DNA from 4 places in the Klebsiella sp. NPDC088457 genome. Region 1 is predicted to be linked to each of the others. Evidence: riboswitches for the same ligand, from Rfam matches in the RefSeq annotation. Region 1 holds a riboswitch; each other region holds the start of a gene.
What was found. A riboswitch is a leader RNA that binds a small molecule or an ion and turns the genes downstream of it on or off. The one in region 1 is predicted to bind thiamine pyrophosphate.
Positions count from the first base shown of each region.

Region 2: linked by a shared signal. The riboswitch ahead of ACI2JR_RS00145 (TenA family protein) and the one ahead of thiB (thiamine ABC transporter substrate binding subunit) in region 1 are both predicted to bind thiamine pyrophosphate.
Region 3: linked by a shared signal. The riboswitch ahead of thiM (hydroxyethylthiazole kinase) and the one ahead of thiB (thiamine ABC transporter substrate binding subunit) in region 1 are both predicted to bind thiamine pyrophosphate.
Region 4: linked by a shared signal. The riboswitch ahead of thiC (phosphomethylpyrimidine synthase ThiC) and the one ahead of thiB (thiamine ABC transporter substrate binding subunit) in region 1 are both predicted to bind thiamine pyrophosphate.

Region 1 covers NZ_JBJDNH010000004.1:36,011-43,120, reverse strand. Annotated here, with positions in the region: gene leuD (3-isopropylmalate dehydratase small subunit) at 1-299, shown strand, start outside; gene aroD (type I 3-dehydroquinate dehydratase) at 411-1,166, shown strand; gene ACI2JR_RS04125 (sugar efflux transporter) at 1,207-2,391, opposite strand; gene sgrT (glucose uptake inhibitor SgrT) at 2,580-2,732, opposite strand; gene sgrR (HTH-type transcriptional regulator SgrR) at 2,820-4,475, shown strand; TPP riboswitch at 4,625-4,747, shown strand; gene thiB (thiamine ABC transporter substrate binding subunit) at 4,780-5,763, shown strand; gene thiP (thiamine/thiamine pyrophosphate ABC transporter permease ThiP) at 5,739-7,110, shown strand, end outside.
Region 2 covers NZ_JBJDNH010000001.1:25,974-33,083, reverse strand. Annotated here, with positions in the region: gene ACI2JR_RS00170 (pyridoxal phosphate-dependent decarboxylase family protein) at 1-155, opposite strand, end outside; gene ACI2JR_RS00165 (diaminobutyrate--2-oxoglutarate transaminase) at 165-1,550, opposite strand; gene ACI2JR_RS00160 (ABC transporter substrate-binding protein) at 1,856-2,791, opposite strand; gene ACI2JR_RS00155 (ABC transporter permease) at 2,818-3,561, opposite strand; gene ACI2JR_RS00150 (ABC transporter ATP-binding protein) at 3,558-4,283, opposite strand; gene ACI2JR_RS00145 (TenA family protein) at 4,280-4,975, opposite strand; TPP riboswitch at 5,042-5,143, opposite strand; gene ACI2JR_RS00140 (hypothetical protein) at 5,457-5,597, shown strand; gene ACI2JR_RS00135 (VOC family protein) at 5,620-5,991, shown strand; gene ACI2JR_RS00130 (hypothetical protein) at 6,155-6,571, shown strand; gene ACI2JR_RS00125 (RNA polymerase sigma factor) at 6,577-7,110, shown strand, end outside.
Region 3 covers NZ_JBJDNH010000015.1:105,728-112,837, forward strand. Annotated here, with positions in the region: gene ACI2JR_RS11975 (adenine deaminase) at 1-811, opposite strand, end outside; gene ACI2JR_RS11980 (LysR family transcriptional regulator) at 936-1,877, shown strand; gene ACI2JR_RS11985 (universal stress protein) at 1,861-2,283, opposite strand; TPP riboswitch at 2,478-2,574, shown strand; gene thiM (hydroxyethylthiazole kinase) at 2,609-3,385, shown strand; gene thiD (bifunctional hydroxymethylpyrimidine kinase/phosphomethylpyrimidine kinase) at 3,382-4,182, shown strand; gene ACI2JR_RS12000 (GntR family transcriptional regulator) at 4,274-5,020, shown strand; gene ACI2JR_RS12005 (PfkB family carbohydrate kinase) at 4,994-5,947, opposite strand; gene ACI2JR_RS12010 (ADP-ribosylglycohydrolase family protein) at 5,941-6,948, opposite strand; gene ACI2JR_RS12015 (nucleoside permease) at 6,945-7,110, opposite strand, start outside.
Region 4 covers NZ_JBJDNH010000051.1:4,424-11,533, forward strand. Annotated here, with positions in the region: gene hupA (nucleoid-associated protein HU-alpha) at 1-128, opposite strand, end outside; gene ACI2JR_RS23945 (YjaG family protein) at 315-905, opposite strand; gene nfi (deoxyribonuclease V) at 948-1,619, opposite strand; gene hemE (uroporphyrinogen decarboxylase) at 1,629-2,693, opposite strand; gene nudC (NAD(+) diphosphatase) at 2,734-3,507, opposite strand; gene rsd (sigma D regulator) at 3,602-4,099, shown strand; TPP riboswitch at 4,153-4,253, shown strand; gene thiC (phosphomethylpyrimidine synthase ThiC) at 4,340-6,235, shown strand; gene thiE (thiamine phosphate synthase) at 6,235-6,870, shown strand; gene ACI2JR_RS23980 (HesA/MoeB/ThiF family protein) at 6,863-7,110, shown strand, end outside.

The DNA of each region.
Region 1 (7,110 bases):
CCCCCAGCTTTGCCGATATCTTCTACGGTAACAGCTTTAACAACCAGCTGCTGCCGGTGACCCTGAGCGATGAGCAGGTCGATGAGATGTTTAAGCTGGTTCAGGCCAATCCGGGCATCAGGTTCGAGGTGGATCTGGAAGCGGAAGTGGTGAAAGCGGGCGACAAAACCTATCGCTTTAACATTGACGCCTTCCGCCGCCACTGCATGCTCAATGGCCTCGATAGCATCGGCCTGACCCTGCAGCACGAAGAGGCGATTTCGGCCTACGAGAACAAGCTGCCGGCCTTTATGAACTAATATCGCCGCTGTCTCCCCTGCCCGGTCCCATGTGACCGGGCATTTTTTTATGCCTTCTGATGCTGCGGCGACAGCCGGAAGTCGTTCCCCTCCACTCGCGCGAGCACCGCCATGACAAACGCTGTAACGGTTAAAAACATCACCTTCCAGGAAGGGACAACGCTGATTTGCGTACCGCTGATCGGTAAAACGCTTGATGAACTGAAAACCCATGCCGCTACATTGGCTGCAGTCGGCGCCGATATTATCGAATGGCGTGTCGACCACTTTACCGCGGTCCATGAGCCGCAGCAGGTCCTGCAGGCGCTGGCGGAGATACACCCGCTGCTTGTCGGCACTCCGCTGCTGTTCACCTTTCGCAGCCAAAAAGAGGGTGGAGAAACTGAACTCACTGACGAAGCATACTTTGCGCTTAACCGTCAGGCGGTCGCCAGCGGGCTGGTCGACGTGATTGATATTGAACTGTTCAATGATGAAAGGTCGATCCGGACGCTGGTCAACACGGCTCACTTTGCCGGAGTGAAAGTGATTATGAGCAATCATGACTTCCACCAGACGCCGGCGCAGGATGAGATCGTTTCCCGGCTGCGTCGCATGCAGGATCTGGGCGCCGACTTACCCAAAATAGCGGTAATGCCTCAGTCGCCGCAGGATGTGTTGACCTTACTCTCAGCCACGCTGGTGATGAAAGAGCGCTACGCCACGCGCCCGTTAATCACCATGTCAATGGGAAAACTGGGCGGCGTCAGCCGGGTTACCGGCCGCATATTTGGTTCAGCCATGACCTTCGGCAGCGTGGGGCAGGCATCGGCACCCGGGCAAATTGCCGTACGCCAGCTGCGCGAAATGATGGATATCCTTTCCTGAATCGCATCCCGCACGGCACTTCGTGGTGCGGGACAACAAGCTAAATATCCTTAACTTTACTGGTCAGGAACAGGGTCACCAGCGAAATCGCCGCAATCACCCAGTAGACGCTGGCGTGACCGTAGCTTTGCGACAGCGCGCCCTGCAGCACCCCGGCCAGAATCACGCCGGTGGAAATACTGTTGGTAAACAGCGTGGTCGCCGCGCCAGCCCGGCCAGGCATCAGATCCTGGAACCACAGCATGCCGATCCCGGCGACAATGCCGATGAAAATCGCATTGAACAGCTGCAGCGCCAGCAGCGCGGTACGGTCGTGAAACACTATCAGGCCGAGATAAAACAGCACCCCGGCCGCGACCGCCGCGACCATCATTTTACGCTTGCCCCAGCGCTTCACGTAATAACCCGCCAGGATCATCGCCGGAATTTCCAGACCGGCCGCGGTGCCCATTAAGATCCCGGCAAGGCTGTCCGGCAGGCCAAGATCGCTGCTGATCCACAACGGCATGTCGATGATATACATGGTGTTGTAGGTCCACATCAGCGTCGAGGCGATAAACAGCATGCGGACGTTTTTATCCTGCCAGCCGCCGGCCTGGGCTAGCGCCCCCGCCGTTTCTGAAGGTTGTTCCACCCGGGCAACCGACGGTAGCTTGAACGCGATCAGCACCAGGCTAATGACGAAAATCCCGGCGGCAATCGTGAACATAGTGGTAAAGCCATAATTCAGCGCCAGCATAAAGGCCAGCGGCGGACCGATCACCCACGCCAGCGACAGCTGAGCACGCATGATCGAGCTGAACATCACCACTTCCCGCGCCGAACTATCGGCATATTCCCGCGCCAGGGCGAACAGCTGCGGCATCGCGGCATTGGCTATCGACGCCAGCATCACGCCGCAGGTGATCAAGGTTAAGTAGTGACGATTAAAGGCAAACAGCAGCGCATTGCCTACCGCCATCAGGCAGCAGAACATGATCAGCCGACGGCGATCGCCCTGACTATCGGACCGTTTCGCCAGCGCCAGACTCACGAGGATCCCGGCGATCGCGTTAACGGTATAAAACAACCCCACCCAGAAAGGCTGTGCGCCGACCTCGCGGCTGAGGAATAAGCTGAGGGTAGGTGCCTGCAGCGCGCCCGCTATGCCCATCATAAAAGCAACCAGCATAAAAGCCGCGTAGACGCCGTTAAGCCGGCGTCCCATCGTCATTAACCACAGCATGTCATGTCCTTAAAGCACGCGAAGAAAACGAAAAAAGCCAGCAGAAGCAATCTGCTGGCGGGTGATTTTATACTCTATCTATTTCAAGTGACAGGCAGGCGACCGGAACGTTCTGGCTCAGCCAACTGGCCTGGGTTTGAAAGACGATAAGTACACACCAATACTCAGTCACACATGATGTAGGCAAGTCAATGATCAGAGGTCGGTGACGTAACTCCCCACTGCATCAGTTCGCCGAGTATTTCCTGCTGTCTCCCTGCCATCAGGCGGGCCAGCCATGACGCGTCCTGCGTCGCAGAAAAGTAGCGTTGGTAGAACTGTTTCGCGGTTGACCTCATCATATTCACCTCCTCGCTTCATCGGAATCTATTATTGGCCTAATATAGGGATTAATAAATTGCTGAGTTTTCATCAGGAGTTCCCCTTTTATGTCTTCCGCTCGTCTGCAACAACAGTTCATCCGCTTATGGCAATGCTGCGACGGTCAATCGCAGGAGACGACCCTCAACGAGCTGGCGGAGATGCTGTGCTGCTCGCGCCGACATATGCGCACGCTGCTGAATATGATGGAAGAACGCGGTTGGTTAACCTGGAAGGCGGAAGCCGGACGCGGCAAGCGTTCAAAGCTGGCTTTCCTTTATACCGGGCTGGCGTTGCAGCAGCAGAGGGCGGAGGATCTGCTTGAGCAGGATCGTATCGATCAGCTGGTGCAGCTGGTCGGCGATAAAGCCGCGGTACGTCAGATGCTGGTCTCGCACCTTGGCCGCAGCTTCCGTCAGGGGCGGCATATTCTGCGCGTGCTCTACTACCGGCCAATGAAAAATCTGTTGCCCGGCAGCGCGCTGCGCCGCTCGGAAAACCATATCGCCAGGCAGATCTTCAGCGCCCTGACGCGGGTAAATGAGGAAAACGGGGAACTGGAAGCCGATATTGCCCACCACTGGCAGCAGCTTTCACCGACCCACTGGCGCTTTTTTCTGCGCCCCGGCATTCATTTTCACCACGGCAGAGAGCTGGAGATGGAGGATGTCATCGCCTCTTTGCAACGCAGCAATACCCTGCCGCTCTACTCACACATCGCGCGTATTGTCTCGCCCACGGCCTGGACGCTGGATATTCATCTTACCCAACCCGATCGCTGGCTACCGTGGCTGTTGGGGCAGGTTTCGGCGGTGGTGCTGCCGCGTGAATGGCAGTCGATGGCAAACTTCGCCAGCATGCCGGTAGGCACCGGCCCTTATGCGGTGGTGCGCAACAATCAAAATCAGCTGAAGATCCACGCCTTCGACGACTATTTCGGCTACCGGGCGTTAATCGATGAGGTTAACGTCTGGGTGCTCCCGGAGATTAGCGACGAACCCAACGGCGGCTTAACCCTGCAGGGGACAACGCACAGTGAGAAAGCGATAGAGAGCCGTCTTGAGGAAGGGTGCTATTACCTGCTGTTTGATGCGCGCAGCCCGCTTGGCGGCAACGCCGCGGTGCGCCAGTGGCTGAGCTATCTGTTCCAGCCTGCGAACCTGCTTTACCACGCGGGCGAACACTACCAGGGCAACTGGTTTCCGGCCTATGGCCTGCTGCCCCGCTGGCACCACGCCCGCAGCCACGTCTGTGAAAAACCGCCGGGTCTGGAATCCGTCACCCTGACCTATTACCAGGACCACGTCGAGCACCGCGTCATGGGCGGGATCATGGCGACGCTGCTGGCGGAGCACGAGGTGAAGCTGGTGATTCAGGAGCTGGAGTATGAAGAGTGGCACCGCGGCGATGTCGTCAGCGACGTCTGGTTGAACAGCGCCAACTTTACCCTGCCGATTGATTTTTCTCTTTTCGCCTGGCTGTATGAAGTCCCGCTGATCCGGCATTGTATCCCCATCGACTGGGAGAAGGACGCCAGCCGCTGGCATGCGGGCGAGTTAAACCCGGCCACCTGGAGCCAGCAGCTGCTGGCCAGTCAAACCATCGTCCCGCTGATCCACCACTGGCTGATGATCCAGGGGCAGCGCAGTATGCGCGGCGTGAGAATGAATACCCTCGGCTGGTTTGATTTCAAATCCGCATGGTTTGCGCCGCCGGAGCCGTAGCGTTTTTCTCCGCAGGCGCCATTGTTGCTGCCAGCGGCGGGCGCGTGAGGGTTTTGCGCGCGGCCCCGGCGCAACATAACCATCAAATAGTCCTGATGAGCCGGGCGTTTAAGCGCTTTCCGTCCACTCACAAAATCATTACACTAACGCCGTTCTCAACGGGGTGCTGATAAACGTGCGCAGACTCATCTGATGAAGCGTACAGGCTGAGAAAATACCCGTCGAACCTGATCCGGATAACGCCGGCGAAGGGATTTGAGGCCCACTCAAAATCCTTTGCCCCCCCTTTTTTATGAGGTGCAAAGTGTTGAAAAAATTACTTCCGCTGCTGGCGCTGGTCGCCGCCCCCGTTTTTGCCAAACCGGTGCTTACCGTCTACACCTATGACTCTTTCTCAGCCGAATGGGGCCCGGGTCCGGTGGTCAAAAAAGCCTTTGAAGCCGACTGCGGCTGCGAACTGAAGTTCGTGGCGCTGGAAGACGGCGTGTCGTTGCTTAACCGTCTGCGGATGGAAGGCAAAAATAGCAAAGCCGATGTGGTGCTCGGGCTGGATAACAATCTGCTGGAAGCGGCGGCGCAGAGCAAATTGTTCGCCAAAAGTCATATCCCGACCACCGCGGTCACGGTGCCGGGCGGCTGGAATAACGATACCTTTGTGCCGTACGACTACGGCTACTTCGCCTTCGTCTACGATAAAAACAAGCTAAAAAATCCGCCGAAAAGCCTGAAAGAGCTGGTCGAAAGCGAACAAAAATGGCGCGTGATCTACGAAGATCCGCGCACCAGTACGCCGGGGCTGGGGCTGCTGCTGTGGATGCAGAAAGTATATGGCGATAAGGCGCCGGAGGCCTGGCAGAAACTGGCGGCGAAAACCGTCACCGTCACGAAAGGCTGGAGTGAGGCCTACGGTCTGTTCCTGAAAGGGGAAAGCGATCTGGTCCTCAGCTATACCACCTCGCCGGCCTACCATCTGATTGAAGAGAAGAAAGACCACTACGCGGCCGCCGATTTTGCCGAAGGCCACTATCTGCAGGTTGAAGTCGCGGCGCGCACCGCCGCCAGCAAACAGCCTGAGCTGGCGGAAAAATTCCTCCGGTTTATGGTTTCCCCAGGTTTCCAGAACGCGATCCCGACCGGCAACTGGATGTATCCGGTGACCCAGGTTGCGCTGCCGGCGGGTTTTGACACGCTGGTGAAACCGCAAACCACCCTCGAGTTTACCCCGCAGCAGGTCGCCGCAGAACGTCAGACCTGGATCAGCGCATGGCAACGCGCCGTCAGCCGCTAAGCATCGGCTGGCTGGTACCGGGCCTGACGGCCGCCACGGTGCTGGTCGCCGTCGCGCTGGCCGCGTTTCTGGCGCTCTGGAGCAGCGCGCCGGAGGCGGCATGGCATTCGGTGTTCCGCGATAGCTATCTGTGGCACGTGGTGCGTTTCTCCTTCTGGCAGGCGTTTCTCTCGGCGCTTCTCTCCGTCGTACCGGCTATCTTTCTCGCCCGCGCGCTGTACCGCCGCCGCTTTCCGGGACGCACCCTGCTGCTGCGCCTGTGCGCGATGACGCTGATCCTCCCGGTGCTGGTGGCCGTGTTTGGTATTCTTAGCGTCTATGGCCATCAGGGCTGGCTGGCGACGCTGTTTCACGCCGTCGGCTGGCAGTGGGATTTCTCCCCCTATGGCCTACAGGGCATTTTGCTGGCCCACGTTTTCTTCAACATGCCGATGGCAACCCGCCTGCTGCTGCAGGCGCTGGAGAATATTCCCGGTGAACAGCGGCAGATAGCCGCCCAGCTGGGCATGCGCGGCTATCACTTTTTTCGCCTGGTGGAATGGCCGTGGCTACGACGGCAGATTCCCCCCGTGGCGGCGCTGATTTTTATGCTCTGTTTCGCCAGCTTTGCCACCGTGCTGTCGCTCGGCGGCGGCCCGCGGGCTACCACTATTGAACTGGCGATCTATCAGGCGCTGAATTTTGATTATGACCCGGCCCGCGCGGCGATGCTAGCGCTGATCCAGATGATCTGCTGCCTCGGGCTGGTCCTGCTCGCCCAACGGCTGAGCAAAGCGGTTGCCATCGGGGTGACGCAGGTTCACGGCTGGCGCGATCCTGATGACCGCCTGCACAGCCGTCTTGCCGACGTGGCGCTGATCGTTATCGCCCTGCTGTTGCTACTGCCGCCGCTGCTGGCGGTGGTGGTTGACGGTCTGAATAACAATCTGTTCAACGTGCTGGCCCAGCCCGCGCTGTGGCAGGCGTTCTGGACCTCTCTGCGCATCGCGCTAGCCGCCGGTCTGCTGAGCGTCATCCTGACCATGATGCTGCTATGGAGCAGTCGCGAACTGCGTCTCCGCAGCCGGCCGCTGGCCGGCCAGGCGCTGGAGCTCAGCGGAATGCTGATCCTCGCGATGCCGGGTATCGTGCTGGCGACCGGCTTCTTCTTACTGCTCAATAACAGCGTCGGGCTGCCGGAATCCGCCGACGGAATTGTCATCTTCACCAACGCCCTGATGGCTATCCCCTACGCGCTGAAGGTGCTGGAAAACCCCATGCGCGATATCGCCTCCCGCTACGGCATGCTGTGCCACTCTCTCGGCATGAACGGTGTTACCCGCCTGAGGGTCGTTGAGCTACGCGCGT
Region 2 (7,110 bases), on a different contig from region 1:
TCGCGCAGTTCGGCGACGCTTTTCCCCTGATACATCTCAGGCTGCTGCAGCCACTGCGCGACGGCCTGGCTGGTCTGGGCGATAACCTGCTGATAGGCCTCAATACTTTGTGCCGAACCAGCAAGAATCGGATTCAATTTGGACATTGCGGTCACTCGCTCCACTCAGACCGGTTTGACACCGGCGGCCAGCATGGCCTGTTCAAATTTGTCGAGGAAAATTTCCAGCTCGGCGTTGCTGATCAGCAGCGATGGCAGCAGACGCAGGACGCAGCCGCCGCGGCCGCCGCGCTCGAGGATCAGACCCGCTTCGAAGCACTTCTTCTGCAGCAGGGCGGAGAGCGCGCCGTCAGCCGGGTAGCAACCCATATGGTCCTGGGCTTCGTTCGGGTTGACGATCTCAATCCCGATCATCAGACCCAGGCCGCGAATGTGGCCCATTACCGGGAAACGTTTCTGCATGTCGGCCAGTTTGCCTTTCAGCCACTCGCCTTGTACCGCGACTTTGCCAGCAATGTCGTTATCTTTCAGATGACGCAGGGTGGTCAGGCCGGTAGCCATCGCCAGCTGGTTGCCGCGGAAGGTGCCGGTGTGGTGGCCCGGTTCCCAGGCGTCGAACTGCTTCTTAATACCCAGAACGGCCAGCGGCAGACCGCCGCCAACGGCTTTCGACATCACGATGATGTCCGGCTCAATGCCGGCGTGTTCGAAGGCAAACAGTTTACCGGTACGGGCAAAGCCAGCCTGAACTTCGTCAACGATCAGCAGAATGCCGTGTTCCTGGGTCACTTTGCGGATGCGCTGCAGCCACTCGACCGGAGCCGGGTTCACGCCGCCTTCGCCCTGAACGGCTTCGAGAATGACCGCAGCCGGTTTACGCACGCCACTTTCCACGTCGTTGATCAGGTTTTCGAAGTAGTAAGTCAGCGCTTTGACGCCCGCTTCACCGCCGATACCCAGCGGGCAGCGGTACTGATGCGGATACGGCATAAACTGCACTTCCGGCATCATGCCGTTGACCGCTTCTTTCGGCGACAGGTTACCGGTTACCGACAGCGCGCCGTGGGTCATCCCATGGTAGCCGCCGGAGAAGCTGATGACCGACGTCCGGCCGGTATATTTTTTCGCCAGCTTCAGGGCCGCTTCTACGGCGTCAGCGCCGGATGGGCCGGTGAATTGCAGGCAGTATTCTTTACCTTCCCCAGGCAGTAAGGAGAGCAGGTATTCGGAGAAGCGATCTTTTAACGGAGTCGTCAGATCGAGAGTATGTAACGGCAAGCCGCTGGTAATGACACTTTGGATGCTCTGCAGCACATCAGGGTGGTTGTGGCCCAGCGCCAGGGTTCCAGCACCGGCAAGACAATCCAGGTACTGCTTGTTATCCGCATCGGTCAGCCACACGCCTTCCGCTTTCGCGATGGCCAGCGGCAGCTTGCGCGGGTAACTCCTGACGTTCGATTCGAATTCAGCCTGACGGGCCAAAAAGGTTTCGTTGTTTGCGTCCAATAAATCTGCACTTAAAGTATCAATACGGACTTTATCCGTCATCATATCACTCCCACAACCAGCGTTGCGGTTGAACACTGGTTGAATAATTGGTTTAAGAAATTGAATCGCCATGCATAAAGCGCGCACAATATATGGCTTTTTAAATCTGCATTCAATGTTTTATTTATTGAGGTATTTTTACGTTATTTTTACATAACGAAAATAGATGATAGTTCATTGATTTTAATGAAGTATTTAAAGTGTGATAAAACCATTAAAAGTGTAATTCTTAGTGAGGAAATCGGCCGGGTTTAATACCGCTTCGTTGAATGCGCTGGCGAAAATACTTCCGCCAGCAGTATGGTTACTCAATACAGTTCAACCGCATAATGGGTTAAAGGTGTGATTTTTTTAACCAACTTATTGTTATATAAAAACTGTTCGTAAGCTTCATAGCGCGGCTTATCCAGCGCCGCCGGGTCGCGGGCAAACAGCGGTTCCGTTTGCAGCCAGGCCTGTTTGTTCAGTTCGGTGTTCAGCTCCGGGTGAGCGGCGGCAAAAGCTTGCCAGCTCTCCTGCGGATGGGCGTGCAGATACGCCACGCCTTTTTGCAAGGCAACGAGGAATTTTTTAATTTTCGCCGCGTGAATTCGATCGCGATGGGCCACAATCACCAGCTCGTCATAGGCCGGGACGCCAAAATCCTCCACATTCATCACCCGCGGGTCTTTACCCTGAAGTTTAAGCTCCAGCGCCTCAATATTGCGATAGCCGCCAATCACCGCATCGACCTGACCGGCCAGCAGGGCGCTGGTCAGCTGGAAATTGACGTTAATCAGCTTGATGCTTTGCGGGTCGATATGGGCGTTTTGCGCCATGGTTGCCAGGGTTGCCTGCTCAATTCCGCTGACCGAATAGCCAACCTTTTTTCCTTTTAGATCGGCAGGGGTGTTAATGTTTTTATCGAGGGCGATCACCGTGTTCAGCGGCGAATTAATCAATGTGCCGACCCGCACCAGCGGCAGGCCTTCATCGGCAAAAAAGTGTACCTGCGGCTGATAGGTGATCGCCAGATCCGCCTGGCCTGCGGCCACCAGCCGCGGCGGGAGCGCCGGGTCGGATGGCGGCACGATCCTGACGTCCAGCCCTTGCTCTTTAAAGGCGCCAATCTGTTCAGCGACCATAATCGGCGCATGGTCAGGGTTGATATACCAGTCAAGCACCAGCGTCAGTTTCTCGTTGGCGAGCGCCTGCGCGCTGAACAGCGCGCTGAAGGCCATTGTGGCGATAAGGGATTTACTCATGGCGATTCCTTCATTGTCCTTGTGAGTCACGATTCCGGCGTCCAGTCGATCAGCCGGTGCAAGAAAGCATCCACCGCCAGCCAAAGCAGGACGGTCAGCAGCACTAAAATAAACAGCGCGGCAAAGCAGACGTCGGTCTGCATGCGCGCATTGGCGTTAAGCATCACGTAGCCCAGCCCTTCGGCGGAGCCCACCCATTCCCCGATGATCGCGCCGATCGGGGCGACCGCGGCGGCCATACGCAGGCCGGAACCGAGCGCCGGCAGCGCCGCCATCAGACGCACGTGACGCAGCTGGGCGCTAAAAGAGGCGCCCATCGTTCGCGCCAGATCGAGATAGTCATGATTGACCCGCCGCAGGCCGTCAAAAAACGCCGAGGTGACGGGGAAGAAGATAATCAGCACCGCCATCATCACCTTGGCGCTCATCCCGAAGCCGAACCACAGCACCAGCAGCGGGGCGAGGGCGAAAACCGGGATGGCCTGGCTGGTCAGCACCAGCGGCATCAGCCAGCGCTGAAAGCGCGGCGAGATAATCATGCACAGCGCCAGCACCACCCCGAGCGCTACGCCGAGCGCCAGACCGCTGAGAATTTCGCTGACGGTGATCAGGGTATGCCAGGCCAGCCAGCTGCGGTTGACCCACAGGGCGTTAGCCACCGCCGATGGCGAGGGCAGCAGGAAAGCGGGGATGCCGCTGCGGCTGACCAGCCACCACAGCAGCAGCAGGCCGCAAAACACCACCCCGCCGCGCAACAGTTTGCCTCTCATCCGTTCCCCCTCACCAGCTGTTGTAGTAGTTCGGCCTGGCTGGCCAGCAGTACGGGATCGTCCGGCGCGCGCGGTGGTACCCCCGTCAGATGATGCGCATCGTCAATGCCTCCCGGCGGCGAAAGCACCAGCAGCCGATGGCTGAGCCGGCAGGCTTCCATCGGGTCGTGGGTGATGAGCACCACGGTACGATTCACCAGCAGCCCGGCGGCCAGGTTCTGGATTCGCGTGCGGGTAATGGTGTCCAACGCCGAGAACGGTTCATCCATTAAAACAATGGGGCGATCTTCATACAGCGTGCGCGCCAGCGCCGCCCGCTGTCGCATTCCGCCGGAGAGCGAAGCCGGGCGATCGTCGGCGCAATGGCTGAGGCCCACCTGCTCTAATAAGGTCGCCACTCGCTGGCTGTCGACCCGTTCACCGCGAAGCCGGGCGCCGAGCGCCACGTTATCGCGTACGCTCAGCCACGGATAGAGCAGATCTTTTTGCCCCATCCACGCCAGCCGCTGCGCAATGGGGAGCCCATCGCTGGCGTGCACCTGACCGTGAGTCGGGGAGGCTAATCCGGCGATAATCCGCAGCAGGCTGGTTTTGCCGGCGCCGCTGGCGCCCAGCAGCGAAATCCACTCTCCGCCGGGAATATCAAATGACAGATCCGTGAAAATCACCCGCGAACCGAAGCGCAGGCCTAACTCCCGGACCTGAATCGTGGGGGCATTCACGCCTGACCCTCCGCCGCGGCATTCAGCCCCATCTGCCAGAAGTTTGCTTCCAGGCGAGCGGCGGTGGTGAAAATGGTGCTCAGCTCGGCGAACCGCGCTTCGCCGCCGCGCTGTTGCCAGACGGTTTCCAGCAGGCCGACCGCGGCATTGACGCCGTTGAGGTAGCCCTCGTCGCCGTAGTTACGAATCCACGAGGCGTACGGGTTATCGCTGAGACGGGTGGCGGGGTCGTGAAGCAGACCGAGGCCGATTTCGGCATAGCCGGCGACGCAGGGCATCAGCGCCGTCAGGAGATCCAGCGCATCGCCGGAATGGCCGATATCCAGGACATAGCGAGTGTAATTGACCGTCTCCGCCGCTTTGTTTTCGCCGGCCATAGTGGCTTCATCGAGCCCCCAGCCCGCACAATAGCCGACATGCAGCGGCAGCTCGCCAAGGATGGCATTCATCGAGGCGGCGGCGGCGCGCATTTCCGGCAGCGTACGCAGCTTACTGACCAGCAGGGCGTAGCTGCGGGCAAAATGGATCAGAAACAGGTAATCCTGAGTCAGATAGCGTCGGAAGGCGATTTCGGGCAGGGTGCCATCGGCAAGCTGGCGTAAGAAGGGATGCGCAACGTAGCGTTCCCAGTCGCGACCGGCCTGCTGGCGCAGACGACCATAAAGACCTTGGGTAAAAACGGGAAGAATCACAGGACCTCCTGATACAAGGGGAGATCCGGGCGTGCAGAAGTATGAACAGGCAATGGCGGTAAACTGGCAAAATTGCCGACCCGTCCCTTCGCTGGCATGACCCAGATCAGGTTCAAAGGGTTCGGCTTACGCCATCTCAGCCCTCACGGGACACCCCTCGGTTGCGTCATGTTATACGGCATTCATTTTTTGATTACAATCCCGAAAGCGGTCGCCAGCGTCGCTCGGTTTGTGACGTTGTCACGAATTTTATTCGTAGAAAGCCTTTCGTCGGCAGCCTGTTGGCGTTTATATGGGCCATGCAGGTGGTTAAACCCCGTTTTTTGTCCAGAATGAAAGACAACGCCCGGCTGAAAATGAGGGCCTGATAATGCTACTGGCTATAGTCTGGACAAAGCGCGGTATACCGCCAGCAATGAAGGGGGTAATACAGTGACGTTTTATCTGGCGCAAGGCGACCGAATGTCAGGAGATAAACCGCGTGCAGCCCGATGCAAAGCCTGCCCTGAACGATGTTTGTGCTGAGAACATGATCGGCATCTATCAACAATACGCGCAGCGCCGGGCAAGCCTGCGCTCCAGGCCGCTGTTTGAAAAGCGCTGGCTGGGCCATCCGTTGTAACATATCAGCATGGAGGTGAAAAATGACCGACTCAGGACTAAAACCTTTTGCGTTTGTGCTTGCCGTCCCCGATCTGCAAAAAAACGTCGACTATTTTCGCGATGCGCTGGGTTTTACCGCGCAGTGGCCGCAAGGGGCGGACTGGCAGTTGATGGTCCGCGACGGCGTCAGGCTGATGCTCGGCCATTGCCCGGATGCCATCAGCCCCTCAGCGCTGGGCGACCACAGTTATTTTGCCTACCTCAACGTCGCCGATGTTGATGCGCTACACGATGAATGGCGGCAGAACGGGGCGCTTATCCTGCAGCCGCCGGCCGATAAGCCCCACGGCATGCGTGAATTTTTGCTGGCCACCCCCGATGGCCACCGGCTGATGGTCGGACAGGAGATTTAGCGTATTGCCGACGGTTTCGGTCGTTTATCAATAATATCAATCCGCTATGCGCCATAGCCAAGCGTATGCGTTGATTTTGTCATTTTCCTGGCAATATTTCCGTTGCTCATTCGTCTACCTCTCCACCTATCACGATTCACTACTGTAATGAGGTCATACGATGATGAGAGGTTTTGATATGCACGGGCACCACCGCGGTCGCGGCTTCGGTGGCCATCGAATGGCGAAGCCGCTGATCGTGGGTGTGGCGCTGATCGCCATCCTCGGGCTGCTGGTGATGTCGCTGTGGAACGCGCTGCTGCCGGCGATTCTCGGCGTCAAGAGCATCGGCTTCTGGCAGGCGCTGGGCATTCTGGCCCTGTCGCGCATTCTATTTGGCGGCCTCGGTTTTCGCCCTGGAATGTTCGGTATGGCGCGCGAACGGCGGCGGATGCACGAACGTTGGATGAACATGAGCCCGCAACAGCGTGAAGAGTTCGTTCAGCGCTTCAGCCAACGCGGGCCGTGCGGCTGGCGCGAGCGGCGGGAGGGGAAAGCCCCGCCGCGGGATGACGCCGCGAAAACGACGCCTGTCGAGTGAGCGAGATGAAAACCGGGATGGCGGGGGAGTCGCTGCTTATTTCGGCGCTTAACGCCTGCCGGTCACGGCTGAAAGCCTTCATTCGCGGCCGAACCTCGGTGCGCGCTGATGCGGATGATATCCTGCAGGAAGTCACTTACCAGCTGATGACCGTGGAACAACCGGTGGAGAACGTGGCTGCCTGGCTGTTCCGTGCGGCGCGCAACGAAATGACCGACCGGGCGCGCAAAAAACGCGAGCTGCCGCTCGCGGGCTATTTTAGCGCTGCAGAGGAGGGCGAGCGGCCTGAAGATGAGATCTCAGAGACGCTGTTCGGCGTACCGTACACCCCGGAAGAGGAGTACCTTAAAGCGCTACTGTGGGAAGAGCTGACTCAGGCGCTTGGCGAACTGCCGCCGGCCCAGCGCGAGGTGTTTGAGAAAACCGAGCTGCAAGGCTACAGCTATAAGGCGCTGGCGGAAGAGAGCGGGGTCAGCGAGCAGACGCTGTTATCGCGTAAACATAAAGCCGTTCTCTACCTCCGCACGCGCCTGCGCGTC
Region 3 (7,110 bases), on a different contig from region 1:
ATGAGAGGTGCGGCAGCGTTTTCAGCGCCTTGACGATATCCGGCAGCAGATACGGATGTGAGCCGCGAATCTCGAGGGTCAGCCCGGCGCGCAGCTTTTCCAGCGCATCGTCCGCGGAGGTGAGTTCATGATCGGAGGTAACCCCTGCGGCGAGGTAGGCCTGCAGGTCGGCGCCGTTCAGGCCGCGGGCGTGGCCTTCAATCAGTTTGCCGCTCTCGAGGCCGGCCTGAACAATCTCCTGCATGCGCTCGCTGCCGTGCAGCACGCCGTACATATCCATCACTTCCGCGACGCCGCGGACTTCCGGCCATGCCAGCATGGTCGCCATCTCGGCGCCGGCAAAATCCGCCCCGGACATTTCCAGACCCGGCGTCGACGGCACGCTGGAGGGGGCGGCTACCATCACCTGCAGCGGCAGGTTCCGGCTGGCGGCCACCGCATAGCGCACGCCCTCAACCCCGAGGACGTTGGCCAGCTCATGCGGATCCCAGAACACCGCCGTGGTGCCCTGCGCGAGGACGATTTCCGCGTAGCGCTCGGGAGGCAGGTGCGAGCTTTCGAGATGCACATGGGTATCCATTAGCCCCGGCGACAGGTAGGCGCCATCCAGCGCATGCTGTTGCCGGGCATCGCTGCGGCTGCCGCGCGGATGCACGCTGGCGATCATCTCGCCGACGATGCCGACATCGGCGGCGCGGAGTTCGCCGGTGACCATGTCGACGATCTGCGCCCCGGTCAGTAAGAGGTCAAAAGGGACTTCGCCCCGGGCCGCCTGGACGGCGCGGCGGCGGTTTTCAGCACTGCTGGACATAACAACTCCGGCACAAGGATAATGGCGATACTCTAGGTGGACAGCAAACGTTTGCCCAGATGAATAAATTTATCACCCGATAAGCTCGGGTTATTCTGGCTGATTACCCTTAGCGAAGAACACCATGACCGAACCGTGGCAGCGCCTGCCCGCGCTTTCTCTGAAACAGCTACAGTATTTTGTCACCCTGGCGCAGCTGCGTCATTTCACCGATACCGCCAACCGGCTGGCCATCAGCCAGCCGGCGCTGAGCAGCGCGCTGCGGCAAATTGAAACGGTGCTGGGCGGCAAGCTGGTCAACCGCACGGCCTCTTCGGTGACGCTGACCGATCTGGGGGCGGCGATTTTGCCGCACGCTCGTCGCGTGCTGAGCGTGTCCCAGCTGGCGTTTGATGACATGCAGCAGATTGTCGCCGCCGGCGGCGATGGCACGGTACGGATTGGCCTGGTGCCGTCGGTCAGCTCGCTGCTGTTTCCCCTGCTGCCGCAGACCCTGGCGCAGACTTTTCCCCGCCTGCGGGTCGAGTTTCACGACCAGACCAACGATGCGCTGGTGCGCGAGCTACAAAGCGGACAGATTGATTTTGCTATCGGCGCCCTCGACAGTTCGCTTCCTGACGCGCTGCAGGTCTATCCGCTGCGGGAAGATCCGTTTGTCGCAGTGCTGCATTGCGAGGATCCGCTGGCCGACCAGCCGCACCTGCCGTGGAAGCTGCTGGCCGGGCGCGATATTGCTGTGTTCTCGAAGGGCAATATTCAGCGTCTGGTGGGCGCGCTGGCGGAGAGCCACCGCCTGACGCTGAATACGCGTTATCAGGTTGATTATATTGAAACCCTGTATGGCCTGGTGCGCTCGCGGCTGGCGATCGCCATTCTGCCCGAGCTGTATACCACCCACCTGCAGGATCCTGGCCTGACCATCGCCCAGCTGCAGCAGCCCGCGTTGGCGCGTACCGTGGCGTTAATGCGCGGGCCGCAGGCGCTGCCGCCGCTGATTGAGAACTGTTTTGCGCTGCTGCTCAGTTCGCTACGCGAAGCCGATCCGCGGCTCAGGGGAGATGCTTGATCAGCACATCGACCGTCAGGTGATTAATATACTCCAGCGAATGGGAAGCCATGACCCCCAGCAGCCGGTTGCGGTGCCCGGCGATAAGCAAATCAATTCCCCGCTGGCGTACGCAGGCGTCGACATCCTCAAAACGGCGGGCGGTAACCAGCGCCAGGGTTTGCACCGGCAGGGGGACGCTGGCCGCCAGCGCGTTGAGCAGCGCTTTTGCCTGAATCACCTCCTGGGAGACATTATCATCCAGCAGGCTATCGGAGACATAGTTCAACGCCCGGTAGTCGGTGCTGATATGGGCGAGGGTGATGCGCATGGCGTTCTCTTCCGCCATGTTAGCCGCATGCCGCAACAGCGGTATGCCGTCAAGGCTGTTGTTAATCAGCACCAGGGCATGGTGATAAACGGGCATAGCCGTACCTCGAGATAGGTGTGACCGCGAACGCCGGTCCCTGCGATTAAGTTTGTGCCCGTTCGGGCATGAAAGCAAACGGATAAATGGATAACCGGCCAGGCGCCAGGAGACGTCGCGCGGGAGATGACACAAGATGGCTTGCGCTGGCATGCGGCTTCCCGTAACCTGCCAGCAGAGAATGTTTATATCTTCTTGATGACTCGGGGTGCCCTTCCTGGTGAAGGCTGAGAAAAACCCGTAATACCTGATCTGGATAATGCCAGCGTAGGGAAGTCAGAGACCAGCGGGTCGTTGCTTCTTCATCGCCTGGCTGGAGCAAACGATGCAAGCTGAGCCACTCAATCCCGCGCATATTGCGCACCTGCAACATCTCTTTCGCCGCCACGCCCCCCTTGTTCACTGCATGACCAATGATGTGGTGCAGACCTTTACCGCCAACGTGCTGCTGGCGATCGGCGCCTCGCCGGCGATGGTTATCGATCCGCAAGAGGCGAGCCAGTTTGCCGCCATCGCCGATGCGCTATTGATTAATGTCGGTACCTTAACTGTCGAACGGGCGACCGCCATGCGGGCGGCGGTACACAGCGCCCAGCGGGCGGGTAAGCCGTGGGCGCTGGATCCGGTGGCGGTCGGCGCATTAACGCTGCGCACTGAGTTTTGCCATGAGCTGCTGAGACTGCACCCGGCCGCCATTCGCGGCAACGCCTCCGAGATCATGGCGCTGGCCGGTATGAGCGCCGGCGGACGCGGCGTCGATACCACCGATACCGCAGCGGCGGCACTTCCTGCCGCCCAGGCGCTGGCGCGTCAGCTCAATAGCGTTGTCGCGGTGACCGGCGAGGTGGATTACGTCACCGACGGGCAGCGTACGCGGATGGTGACCGGCGGCGACCCCCTGATGACCCGGGTGGTGGGTACCGGCTGCGCGCTCTCGGCGGTCGTGGCGGCCAGCGCCGCGCTGCCGGGGGACCGTCTGGAAAACGTCGCGGCCGCCTGTGGCCTGATGAAACAGGCGGGCGGTCAGGCAGCGCGGCAGGGCGGCCCGGGGAGCTTTACCCCGGCACTGCTGGATGCCCTGTACGGGGAGATAAAACCATGAAACGCATCAATGCCTTAACTATTGCCGGCACCGATCCCAGCGGCGGCGCGGGGATCCAGGCCGATCTGAAAACCTTCTCGGCGCTCGGCGCCTATGGCTGCTCGGTGATCACCGCCCTGGTGGCGCAGAACACCCGCGGCGTACAGTCGGTGTATCGCATCGAACCCGATTTTGTCGCCGCTCAGCTGGATTCGGTGTTCAGCGATGTACGCATCGATACCACCAAAATCGGCATGCTGGCGGAAACGGATATTGTTGAAGCCGTGGCGGAGCGCCTGGCACGCTATCAGATTGACAACGTGGTGCTGGATACGGTGATGCTGGCGAAAAGCGGCGACCCGCTGCTGTCAGCGTCGGCGGTGGCGACGTTACGCACGCGCCTGCTGCCGCGGGTATCGCTGATCACGCCGAATCTGCCGGAAGCGGCGGCGCTGCTCGATGCCCCGCATGCGCAGAGTGAAAAAGAGATGCTGGAGCAGGGGCGCGCGCTGCTGGCGATGGGCTGCGGCGCGGTGCTGATGAAAGGCGGGCATCTTACTAACGCTGAAAGCCCGGACTGGCTGTTTACCCGCGAAGGCGAGCAGCGTTTCACCGCGCCGAGGGTCAACACCAAAAATACCCATGGCACCGGCTGCACGCTGTCGGCGGCATTAGCGGCGCTGCGCCCGCGCTATGCCGACTGGGGGCAGACGGTCGCCGAGGCCAAGAGCTGGCTCTCCGCGGCGCTGGCGCAGGCGGATTCACTGGAGGTCGGCCACGGTATCGGCCCGGTGCATCATTTCCACGCGTGGTGGTAGTCTGGACGCGTGAGACTTCAGGTTGCCGCCTGAGCGCAACCTGAATGATTTAGCGTATAATGGCTGAAACTGTCAGCCAGGAAAACCACAGATGGAACAAGCGCATACCCGGCTTCTCGCCCAACTGAATGAGCGCATCGCCGCTGCCGATCACACGCCGCTGTACCTGAAATTCGCCGAAACGGTGAAAAACGCGGTGCGCAGCGGTTGGCTTGAGCATGGCAATATCCTGCCCGGCGAGCGCGATCTCAGCCAGCTGACGGGGGTGTCGCGCATCACCGTGCGTAAGGCGATGCAGATGCTGGAAGACGAAGGGGTGGTGACCCGTGCGCGCGGCTATGGCACGCAAATCAACAACATCTTTGAATATTCGCTGAAAGAGGCGCGCGGATTTTCCCAGCAGGTGGTGTTGCGCGGTAAAAAACCGGACACGCTATGGGTGAACAAGCGGGTGGTGGAATGTCCGCAGGAAGTGGCCGAACAGCTGGCGCTGGAGCCGAAAAGCGAAGTGTTTTTGCTCAAGCGCATCCGCTATGTCGATGAAGAGGCGGTGTCCATCGAAGAGTCGTGGGTGCCGGCGCATCTGATCGCCGACGCCGAAGATATCGGTATTTCTTTGTATGATTATTTCCGCAGCCAGCATATTTACCCGCAGCGCACGCGCTCAAGAGTCAGCGCCCGGATGCCGGACGCTGAGTTTCAGTCGCACATTAAAATGGATGACAAAATTCCGGTGCTGGTGATTAAACAGGTGGCGCTGGATCAGCAGCAGCGGCCGATTGAGTACAGCATCAGCTACTGCCGCAGCGATTTATACGTCTTTGTGTGCGAGGAGTAGTGCTTCACGGGTGGGGGCGCAGTCGCCGCCGCGGTGGCTGACCACCCACGATGCCACCGCGTTCCCCAGCGTCACCGCTTGTGCCAGCGGCCAGCCGGCGGCTAATCCGGCCAGTACGCCGCCGGCGTGGCTGTCGCCAGCGCCAATGGTATCGACCACCGTCGTGGGAAAGGCCGCCGCCTGTCCGCATTCCGCCGCGCTGAAATACCACGCCCCGTCTTTATCCTGACGCACAATCAGCGGCGCGTTCCAGCGTTCGAGCCAGGCTTTCCCCAGCTGTTCCGTCTCCGCCGGGAATTGCTGCTGTCCGGCGACAATTTCCGCTTCCTGACGGTTGAGCGTGACGATCGGCTGACAGGCCATTATGCGGGTGAAGATCGTCGGTGCGACGTCGGCAATACGCGGTCCGAAGTCGATCAACGCCGTCACCTCAGGGGAGGTTTCCAGCCAGCTAATCAGTTTCCCGGCGCACGGGGCGGTGAGCTGATAGCCGGAAAGATAGACCAGACTGCCCGCCGTGCGCGGCAGACGAGCCAGCCAGTCGTCATCCCACGCGTTTTCCACGCCGGTAAAGGACATAAAGGTGCGTTCGCCATCCGGTTCGACCAGCGCCAGGCACCAGCCGTTATCGCCTTTGTCAGTGGCAATAATGCTGTGAATGCCCTGACGATTCAGGTTGTTGCGCACAATATCCGCCCATATCCCCTGGCCGAGGGGCAGGGCGTTGCAGGCGTCGATGCCGAGGCGTTTCAGCGCCACCGCCACGTTCAGCGCGCAGCCGCCAATATTGACGCTTTGCTGCTGTAATTCGATATCGCAGCCGCGCCAGGGCAGAGCGTAGGCGTCGGCGATGACGTCAATGACCGCTGAACCGATGACCGTTACCGGACGCTGCTGACGGAGCTGGCTTAGTGTGTCGATCAGCATCGTGCCTCCCGCTGGTGGCGATAGCGCAGCAGGGCGCTGGCATAGCGGTCAAAGTCCAGCTGGTTCACCTCGTCCAGCTCCTGTTTCAACGGCGGATCGATGGCGTCAATGCCGTGCAGCGCGCCGCAGATAGCGGTGGCCATCGCGCCGATGGTGTCGGTATCGCCGCCCAGGTTGGCGCACAGAATGGCGCAGCGGTTTGGGTCGGTGCCCGCCAGTTCGACCATCGCGATCGCGCAGGCGACGGATTCAAGCGTGCTGGTGCCGGCGCCGACCAGTTGATAAAGCCGCTCGCAGGCGGACTCCACCCCGTTGGCCTCGCGTACCGTTTTCAGCGCCAGCTCGATACGCATCGCCAGAGAGGCGCTGAAGGTGGTGACGCGTTTTTCCTGGGCCCGGCGGGCGACGGCGGGCAGCGCATCGACAATGTTGCGCCAGCTCGCGCCATCAATCGCCCGGGAAACCGCCCAGCCGATAGCCACCGCCCCGGCGATCGCCAGATCGGATTTGTGCGTCGGGCTGGAGGCCAGCGCAACCGCGTCAATAAAGGCGTCCAGATCCGCACCAGGCAGCATGCAGCCCAGCGGGGAGACGCGCATCGCCGCGCCGTTGGTGACGCCGTTGTTTTCCAGCGCGCTCACCGGTTGGCCATCGCGAATGGCGTTCAACGCAATTTTTGAGGTCGGGCCAAGTACGTTTTTGTTGAATGCGTCAAAGCCTTCCGCCCACGCCAGAATATGGCGGCCGATCGCGTCCGGGACGATTTCGCCCTCGCATTCGATCAGCGCGTCGGCCAGACACAGCGCCATCGAGGTGTCGTCGGTAAACTCCGCCCGTTTGAAGTAGCAGGCGGCGTTGTTTTCCGCCGGGCCGGGTAAAAAGCGGTCAATCCAGCCAAAGTGCGCTTTCACGCGAGTACGTGGCCACAGCTCTGATGGCATCCCCATCGCATCGCCTAACGCCTGGCCGTACAGAGCCCCAAGAATTCTTTGGTGTTTCATTTCACTTCCTCATGTGTCATCGCCATGTCGCCTTTGTCGCCGTCGACGGGGATGGCGGTAATTTCTCTATCCGATTCGCGGAAGAACAGCATAAACAGCACGGCAATCACCGCGATCATCACGGCGCCGAAGGTCCACATTCCCGCCCAGTTGAAGGTCAGG
Region 4 (7,110 bases), on a different contig from region 1:
TGAACAGCATCACCTTCTTTCAGAGACTCGGTAATTGCAGCCAGGGTAGATTCCAGGGCAGCTTTCGCCTGTGCTTTGGACAGGTCAGCTTTGTCCGCAATTACATCAATCAGTTGAGTCTTGTTCATAAGTTATCCTTACAATGTGTTTATCGCTTGCTAAGCACCGAGTGCGACGGAAATGCCTGAAAAGCACTCTCCTGCATACACGCACCGATAGCCACTTTTTTTCGCCCTCCAAATGTAGACCAGACGGGGGGCGGAATGGAAGCCTTCAGACGCTACAATTCAGGCGGTAAATCACGTTTTCTGGTCTCACTGCTGAAAATTTATACCAATATTGCTCTCACCGGCTTCACGAAGGTCTGCGCGCAGCCCTTTGATCAGTTCAATATCGCGTTCTTCGCAGTCGGCCAGCAGACGGAAAATTTCCCACTGAATATCCCATTCTTGCTCAACCGCCGGGTTCTCTTTGAGCTCTTCATCGGTCATTTCGCGACCGGCCTGGGTCATTTCCAGCATCGCCACGGTGGTAATGGAGCTCTTGCTCACCTCAATGGCATGCTCAAGCGTTTCTCCGCTCAGGCGCGAGTGAATCAGTTCGCTCAAGGCGACACAGGCATCGATAGCCGGGTAAACGCCGTACAGATCGTAGTCGTCCGCAACCGGAATCGCCTCTTCCAGCTTTTCCAGCTGGCTATCAAAATTCACCTTCGCGTCTTTGACCGTCAGTGTTTCCCAGATCAGATCGAGGATACGGCGATACAGCTGGCCATCGGCAAATTCGGTTTGCTGGCAGAACATCGCGTAGTTGGGGTACATGCGCTCGCACAAACAGGCCATAAAGGTGACGTGCTGCCAGCTTTCCAGCTTCTCCAGGCGCAGATGAATCGGGTTTTGTAACATGATGAATTCTCGAAGTCAGAAATTAGCCGCAGTGTACCTGAATCAGTCGTGATTTGCTTGCCAACGCACAAACGCCGGGCGCCGCGAGGCCACCGCATCAGCCCAGCGCGTGGGTTCCGGCAGGCGGTAGCCTTTGATGCAGCGCTCCACCCACGCCAGCGCGCTATCGAGGGCTACGCGGTGGCCGGTGCTGACAAACAGCGGATTGCAGCGCGCTTTGCTGCGCCAGACCCATGCCAGCTGCTCGTTTTTATCCATCAGCGGCGCCAGTGCCCCCGGTTCATCGCCGGGAAGCGTAAAGCGCCCGCACAGGCGCTTTTTCGCCACCCCAATGGTCGGGACATCCACCAGCAGGCCAAAATGGCTGGCCACGCCCAGACGCCGCGGATGGGAAATCCCGTGGCCGTCGACAAATAAGAGATCGGGTTTTTGGCAAAGCTGTTCCCACGCCGCCAGCAGCGCGGGCGTTTCACGAAAAGAGAGAAAGCCGGGGATATAAGGCATCGTGGTGGCAACGCGTGCCACCTGATATTCCACCAGCTCCAGCGAGGGCCAGGCCAGCAGCACCATCGCCGCTCGGGTGACTTCGCCTTCTTGCTCGAAGCCAACGTCTGCTCCGCCGATCAGCCGCGGAGGATCCCGATCCAGCCGATCCTCACGGATGACCGATGCGGCCAGCTCCTGCTGGCGGGCGCGTAGCGATGCCAAATCCATACTCGCTCCTTAGCGATGGTATTGCGCCGACAGCCGGTGTACCGCTTCGACAAACACCCCCGCATGTTCAGGATTCACGTCCGGATGAATGCCGTGACCGAGGTTGAAGACGTGGCCTTCCCCCTGACCGAAGCCAGCAAGAATGGTCGCCACTTCTTCTTCAATACGGGCAGCGGGCGCGTAGAGCATGGAAGGGTCCATATTGCCCTGTAGCGCCACTTTGTGACCGACGCGACGGCGAGCGTCGGCGATATCGGTGGTCCAGTCGAGACCCAGCGCATCGCAGCCGGTTTCGGCCATCGCTTCCAGCCACTGTCCGCCGCCTTTGGTGAATAAGGTCACCGGTACGCGGCGGCCTTCGTTTTCACGCAGCAGGCCATCGACGATTTTGTGCATGTAGTACAGCGAGAACTGCTGATAATCGCGGCCGGTCAGCACGCCACCCCAGGTATCGAAAATCATCACCGACTGGGCGCCCGCTTTGATCTGGGCGTTAAGGTACAACGTGACGCTTTTTGCCAGCTTATCGAGCAGCGCATGCAGGGTCTGCGGATCGGCATACATCATTTTTTTGATGACAGTGAAGGCCTTACTGCTGCCCCCTTCAACCATATAGGTCGCCAGGGTCCACGGGCTGCCGGAGAAGCCAATCAGCGGAACCTCACCTTTGAGCTCACGACGAATGGTGCGTACCGCATTCATCACGTAACCGAGTTCATCTTCCGGATCGGGGATCGGCAGTTTGTCGACGTCGGCTTTGCCGGTAATGGTCGAGGTGAAGCGCGGACCTTCGCCGGCTTCGAAATAGAGCCCCAGCCCCATCGCGTCCGGAATAGTCAGAATGTCTGAAAAGAGGATCGCCGCATCCAGCGCATAGCGACGCAGCGGCTGCAGGGTGACTTCACAGGCCAGCCCGGCATTTTTACACAGAGACATAAAGTCGCCCGCTTCTGCGCGAGTGGCCTTGTACTCCGGTAAATAGCGGCCAGCCTGGCGCATCATCCACACCGGGGTCACATCAACGGGTTGGCGCAGCAGCGCACGCAGATAACGATCGTTCTTCAGTTCGGTCATTTTGCAGTTCCTTAATGCGTCAGGCCGTCATTGTATCACGTCATTCATAGTCGGCCCGACACATTGCCACGGTATCTTCTATCAGCCGGCGCGCCACGGTTCCCGGCGGCGGCAGCAGCGGTAAATCATCGTAGCGATACCAGCCCGCCTCCAGCAGCTCTTTCTTATCGATAACAATCTCGCCGCTGTCATATTCCGCCATAAACGCGGTCATCAGCGACTGCGGGAACGGCCACGGTTGGGAAGTCACATAGCGCAGGTTTTTCACCTTCAGGCCGCTTTCTTCCATCACCTCGCGGGCAACCGCCTGTTCCAGGGTCTCTCCCACTTCGACAAACCCGGCCAGCACCGTATGTACGCCGTTGCGGTGGCGGGTATGCTGCGCCAGCAAAATAGAGTCGTCCCGGCGAATCGCCACGATCATGCACGGGGCGATTTGCGGGTAATAGCGCTCGCGGCAGTGGCTGCACAGCATCGCCCATTCGCTTTTGCTTGGCTGCATCGGATGCCCACAGTAGCCGCAGAATTTATGCGAGCGGTAAAACTCGGCCAGCTGGATGCCGCGCCCCGCCAGCTGAAACAGCCCCGGATCCTGATCCAGCACCTGACGCAACGATCCCATATCATGCCGACGATCCTGGCGCACCAGCCATACCGCTTCTCCTTGCCATTCACCGATATGCCGCGCGTGCTGTCCGACAAGATTGAAATTTCCCGCTTCGCCATGTGGTAATTCCCCGTCGGGTAACCATAATTTTTGTTCGTGGCTGACGATCCACCAGCCGCGATCTAATTTTTCAATAATACGATCCATATCTATTGCACTACCTTCGTTTTACTGGCACTTTTAACATTATATTTACATTTTGGTGAGCAACGTTATTTTTCTTAATCTTGCGGAGTCAACCATGTTAAACCAGCTGGAAAACCTAACGGAACGTCTTGGAGGCAGTAATAAACTGGTCGATCGCTGGCTGCATGTACGTAAGCATTTGCTCGTGGCTTACTACAAGCTGGTTGGCCTGAAACCGGGTAAAGAATCCTTTATGCGGCTTAACGAAAAGGCGCTGGATAACTTTTGCCAAAGCCTGGTGGATTACCTCTCCTCCGGCCATTTTAGTATTTATGAACGTATTCTTGGCGAAATGGAAGGCGACACGCCACTTTTGGCGGCCACGAAGCTCTATCCGCAGCTGGAAGCCAATACCCAGCAGATTATGGATTACTACGATTCCTGCCTCGAAAACGCCATCGATCACGATAACTATCTGGAGTTCCAGCAGGCGCTTTCCGATATTGGCGAAGCGCTGGAAGCGCGATTTGCGCTGGAAGATAAGCTGATCGCCCTCGCCGTTTCCCACAACCAGGAAGACAACATCAGCGACAATATCACGCCGACTGCTTGAGTTGTGAGCCGTTAACGAGTAGTTTACATACATTCTCCCTCGCTGGAGGGGGTTTTATCTTGTCGGAGTGCCTTAACTGGCTGAGACCGTTTATTCGGGATCCGCGGAACCTGATCAGGCTAATACCTGCGAAGGGAACAAGAGTAAACTGCTATAAGCGACCGTCCATCCAGGACCGATCGCATCTGTTACTCCATCCGTCGTCTGACAAGCCATGTCCTTTTTCATCTGGAATGAGCTATGTCTGCAACCAAACTGACCCGTAGAGAACAGCGCGAACGCGCGCAGCGCTTTATTGATACCCTCGAAGGCAGCGTCTTCCCCCGTTCACGGCGTATCTATATTCAGGGCTCGCAGGATGATATTCGCGTGCCGATGCGCGAAATCCAGCTTAGCCCCACGCTGACCGGCGGCGACAAAACCAACCCGCAGTATGAAGATAACGAAGCGATACCGGTGTATGACACCTCCGGCCCGTATGGCGATCCAGACGTTGCCATCGATGTCAGGCAGGGGCTGGCAAAGCTGCGCCAGCCGTGGATCGATGCGCGGCAGGATAGCGAGCCGTTAAACGACCGCAGCTCCCTCTACACCAAAGAGCGTCTCGCCGATGAGGGCCTCGATGCGCTGCGCTTTAGCGGCCTGCTGACGCCGAGACGAGCCAGGCCGGGGCAATGCGTTACTCAGCTCCACTACGCCCGTCGGGGAATCGTTACGCCGGAGATGGAGTTTATCGCCATCCGGGAAAACATGGGCCGGGAGCGTATTCGCAGCGAAGTGCTGCGCCACCAGCACCCGGGGGAAGGCTTTGGCGCCCGCTTACCGGAGAACATCACCGCGGAATTCGTCCGCGATGAGGTGGCCGCCGGCCGCGCGATCGTTCCTGCCAACATCAACCACCCGGAATCGGAACCGATGATCATCGGGCGCAATTTTCTGGTGAAGGTTAACGCCAACATCGGCAACTCGGCGGTGACATCGTCCATCGAAGAAGAGGTCGAAAAACTGGTGTGGTCAACGCGCTGGGGCGCCGACACGGTGATGGATCTCTCCACCGGCCGCTATATTCACGAAACCCGCGAATGGATCCTGCGTAACAGCCCGGTGCCCATCGGCACCGTCCCCATCTATCAGGCGCTGGAGAAAGTGAACGGCATTGCCGAAGACCTCACCTGGGAAGCGTTCCGCGACACTCTGCTGGAACAGGCGGAACAAGGCGTCGACTATTTCACCATTCATGCCGGCGTCCTGCTGCGCTACGTACCGATGACCGCCAAACGTCTGACCGGCATTGTCTCCCGCGGCGGCTCAATCATGGCGAAGTGGTGCCTGTCGCATCATCAGGAAAACTTCCTCTATCAACACTTCCGCGAGATTTGCCAAATCTGCGCCGCCTATGATGTCTCACTCTCGCTCGGCGACGGCCTACGGCCGGGCTCGATTCAGGACGCCAACGACGAGGCGCAGTTCGCCGAGCTGCACACCCTGGGGGAGCTGACAAAAATCGCCTGGGAGTACGACGTGCAGGTGATGATTGAGGGACCGGGCCATGTGCCGATGCAGATGATCCGCCGCAACATGAGCGAAGAGCTGACCCACTGCCACGAAGCGCCGTTCTACACTCTTGGGCCATTAACCACCGATATCGCTCCCGGCTATGACCACTTCACCTCCGGTATCGGCGCGGCGATGATCGGCTGGTTCGGCTGCGCCATGCTCTGCTATGTCACGCCGAAGGAGCATCTCGGCCTGCCGAATAAAGAGGATGTGAAGCAGGGATTGCTCGCCTACAAAATCGCCGCTCACGCCGCCGACCTTGCCAAAGGTCATCCGGGGGCGCAGATCCGCGATAACGCCATGTCCAAAGCCCGTTTTGAATTCCGCTGGGAAGACCAGTTCAATCTCGCCCTTGACCCGTTCACCGCCCGCGCTTATCACGACGAAACGCTGCCGCAGGAGTCCGGCAAACTCGCCCACTTCTGCTCTATGTGCGGGCCCAAATTCTGTTCAATGAAAATCACCCAGGAAGTCCGCGACTATGCCGCCCGGCAGAATATCGACGCCGGCATGGCCGACAGGTCCCAGGATTTCCGCGCTCGCGGCGGTGAGATCTATTTACGTAAGGAGCAAGCCTGATGTATCAACCCGATTTTCCGTCCGTCCCTTTCCGTTTAGGACTCTACCCGGTCGTGGATAGCGTGGTGTGGATTGAACGCCTGCTGAAAGCGGGCGTGCGTACTCTTCAGCTGCGCATCAAGGATAAGCGCGACAGCGACGTTGAGGACGATGTGATCGCTGCTATCGCACTCGGCCGTCAATATCATGCCCGGCTGTTCATCAACGACTACTGGCAGCTGGCCATTAAGCACCAGGCCTACGGCGTGCACCTGGGACAAGAGGACCTGGAAACCACGGACCTGAGCGCCATTCGCCACGCCGGGCTGCGCCTCGGGGTCTCGACCCATGATGATATGGAGATCGATGTTGCGCTGGCCGCACGCCCCTCCTATATCGCGCTAGGTCACGTTTTCCCTACGCAAACCAAACAAATGCCTTCCGCCCCTCAGGGTCTGACGCAGCTCGCTCAACATATCCAGCGCCTGCAGGATTACCCGACGGTGGCGATCGGCGGCATCAGCCTGGCGCGCGCTCCGGCGGTACTGGAAACCGGCGTCGGTAGCATCGCCGTCGTGAGCGCGATTACCCAGGCGGAAGACTGGCGGCAGGCCACCGCCCAACTGCTGGAAATCGCAGGAGCAGGCGATGAATGACAGCGATTTCATGCGCTATAGCCGCCAGCTGATGCTGGAAGATATTGCCATCGAAGGTCAGCAGAAGCTGTTAGCCAGCCGGGTGCTGATCGTCGGCCTCGGCGGGTTGGGTTCTCCTGCCGCGCTGTATCTGGCCGGCGCCGGCGTCGGTACGCTGGTACTGGCTGACGATGACGACGTCCACGTAAGCAACCTGCAACGCCAGATTCTCTTCACCAGCGATGATATCGCCCGGCCGAA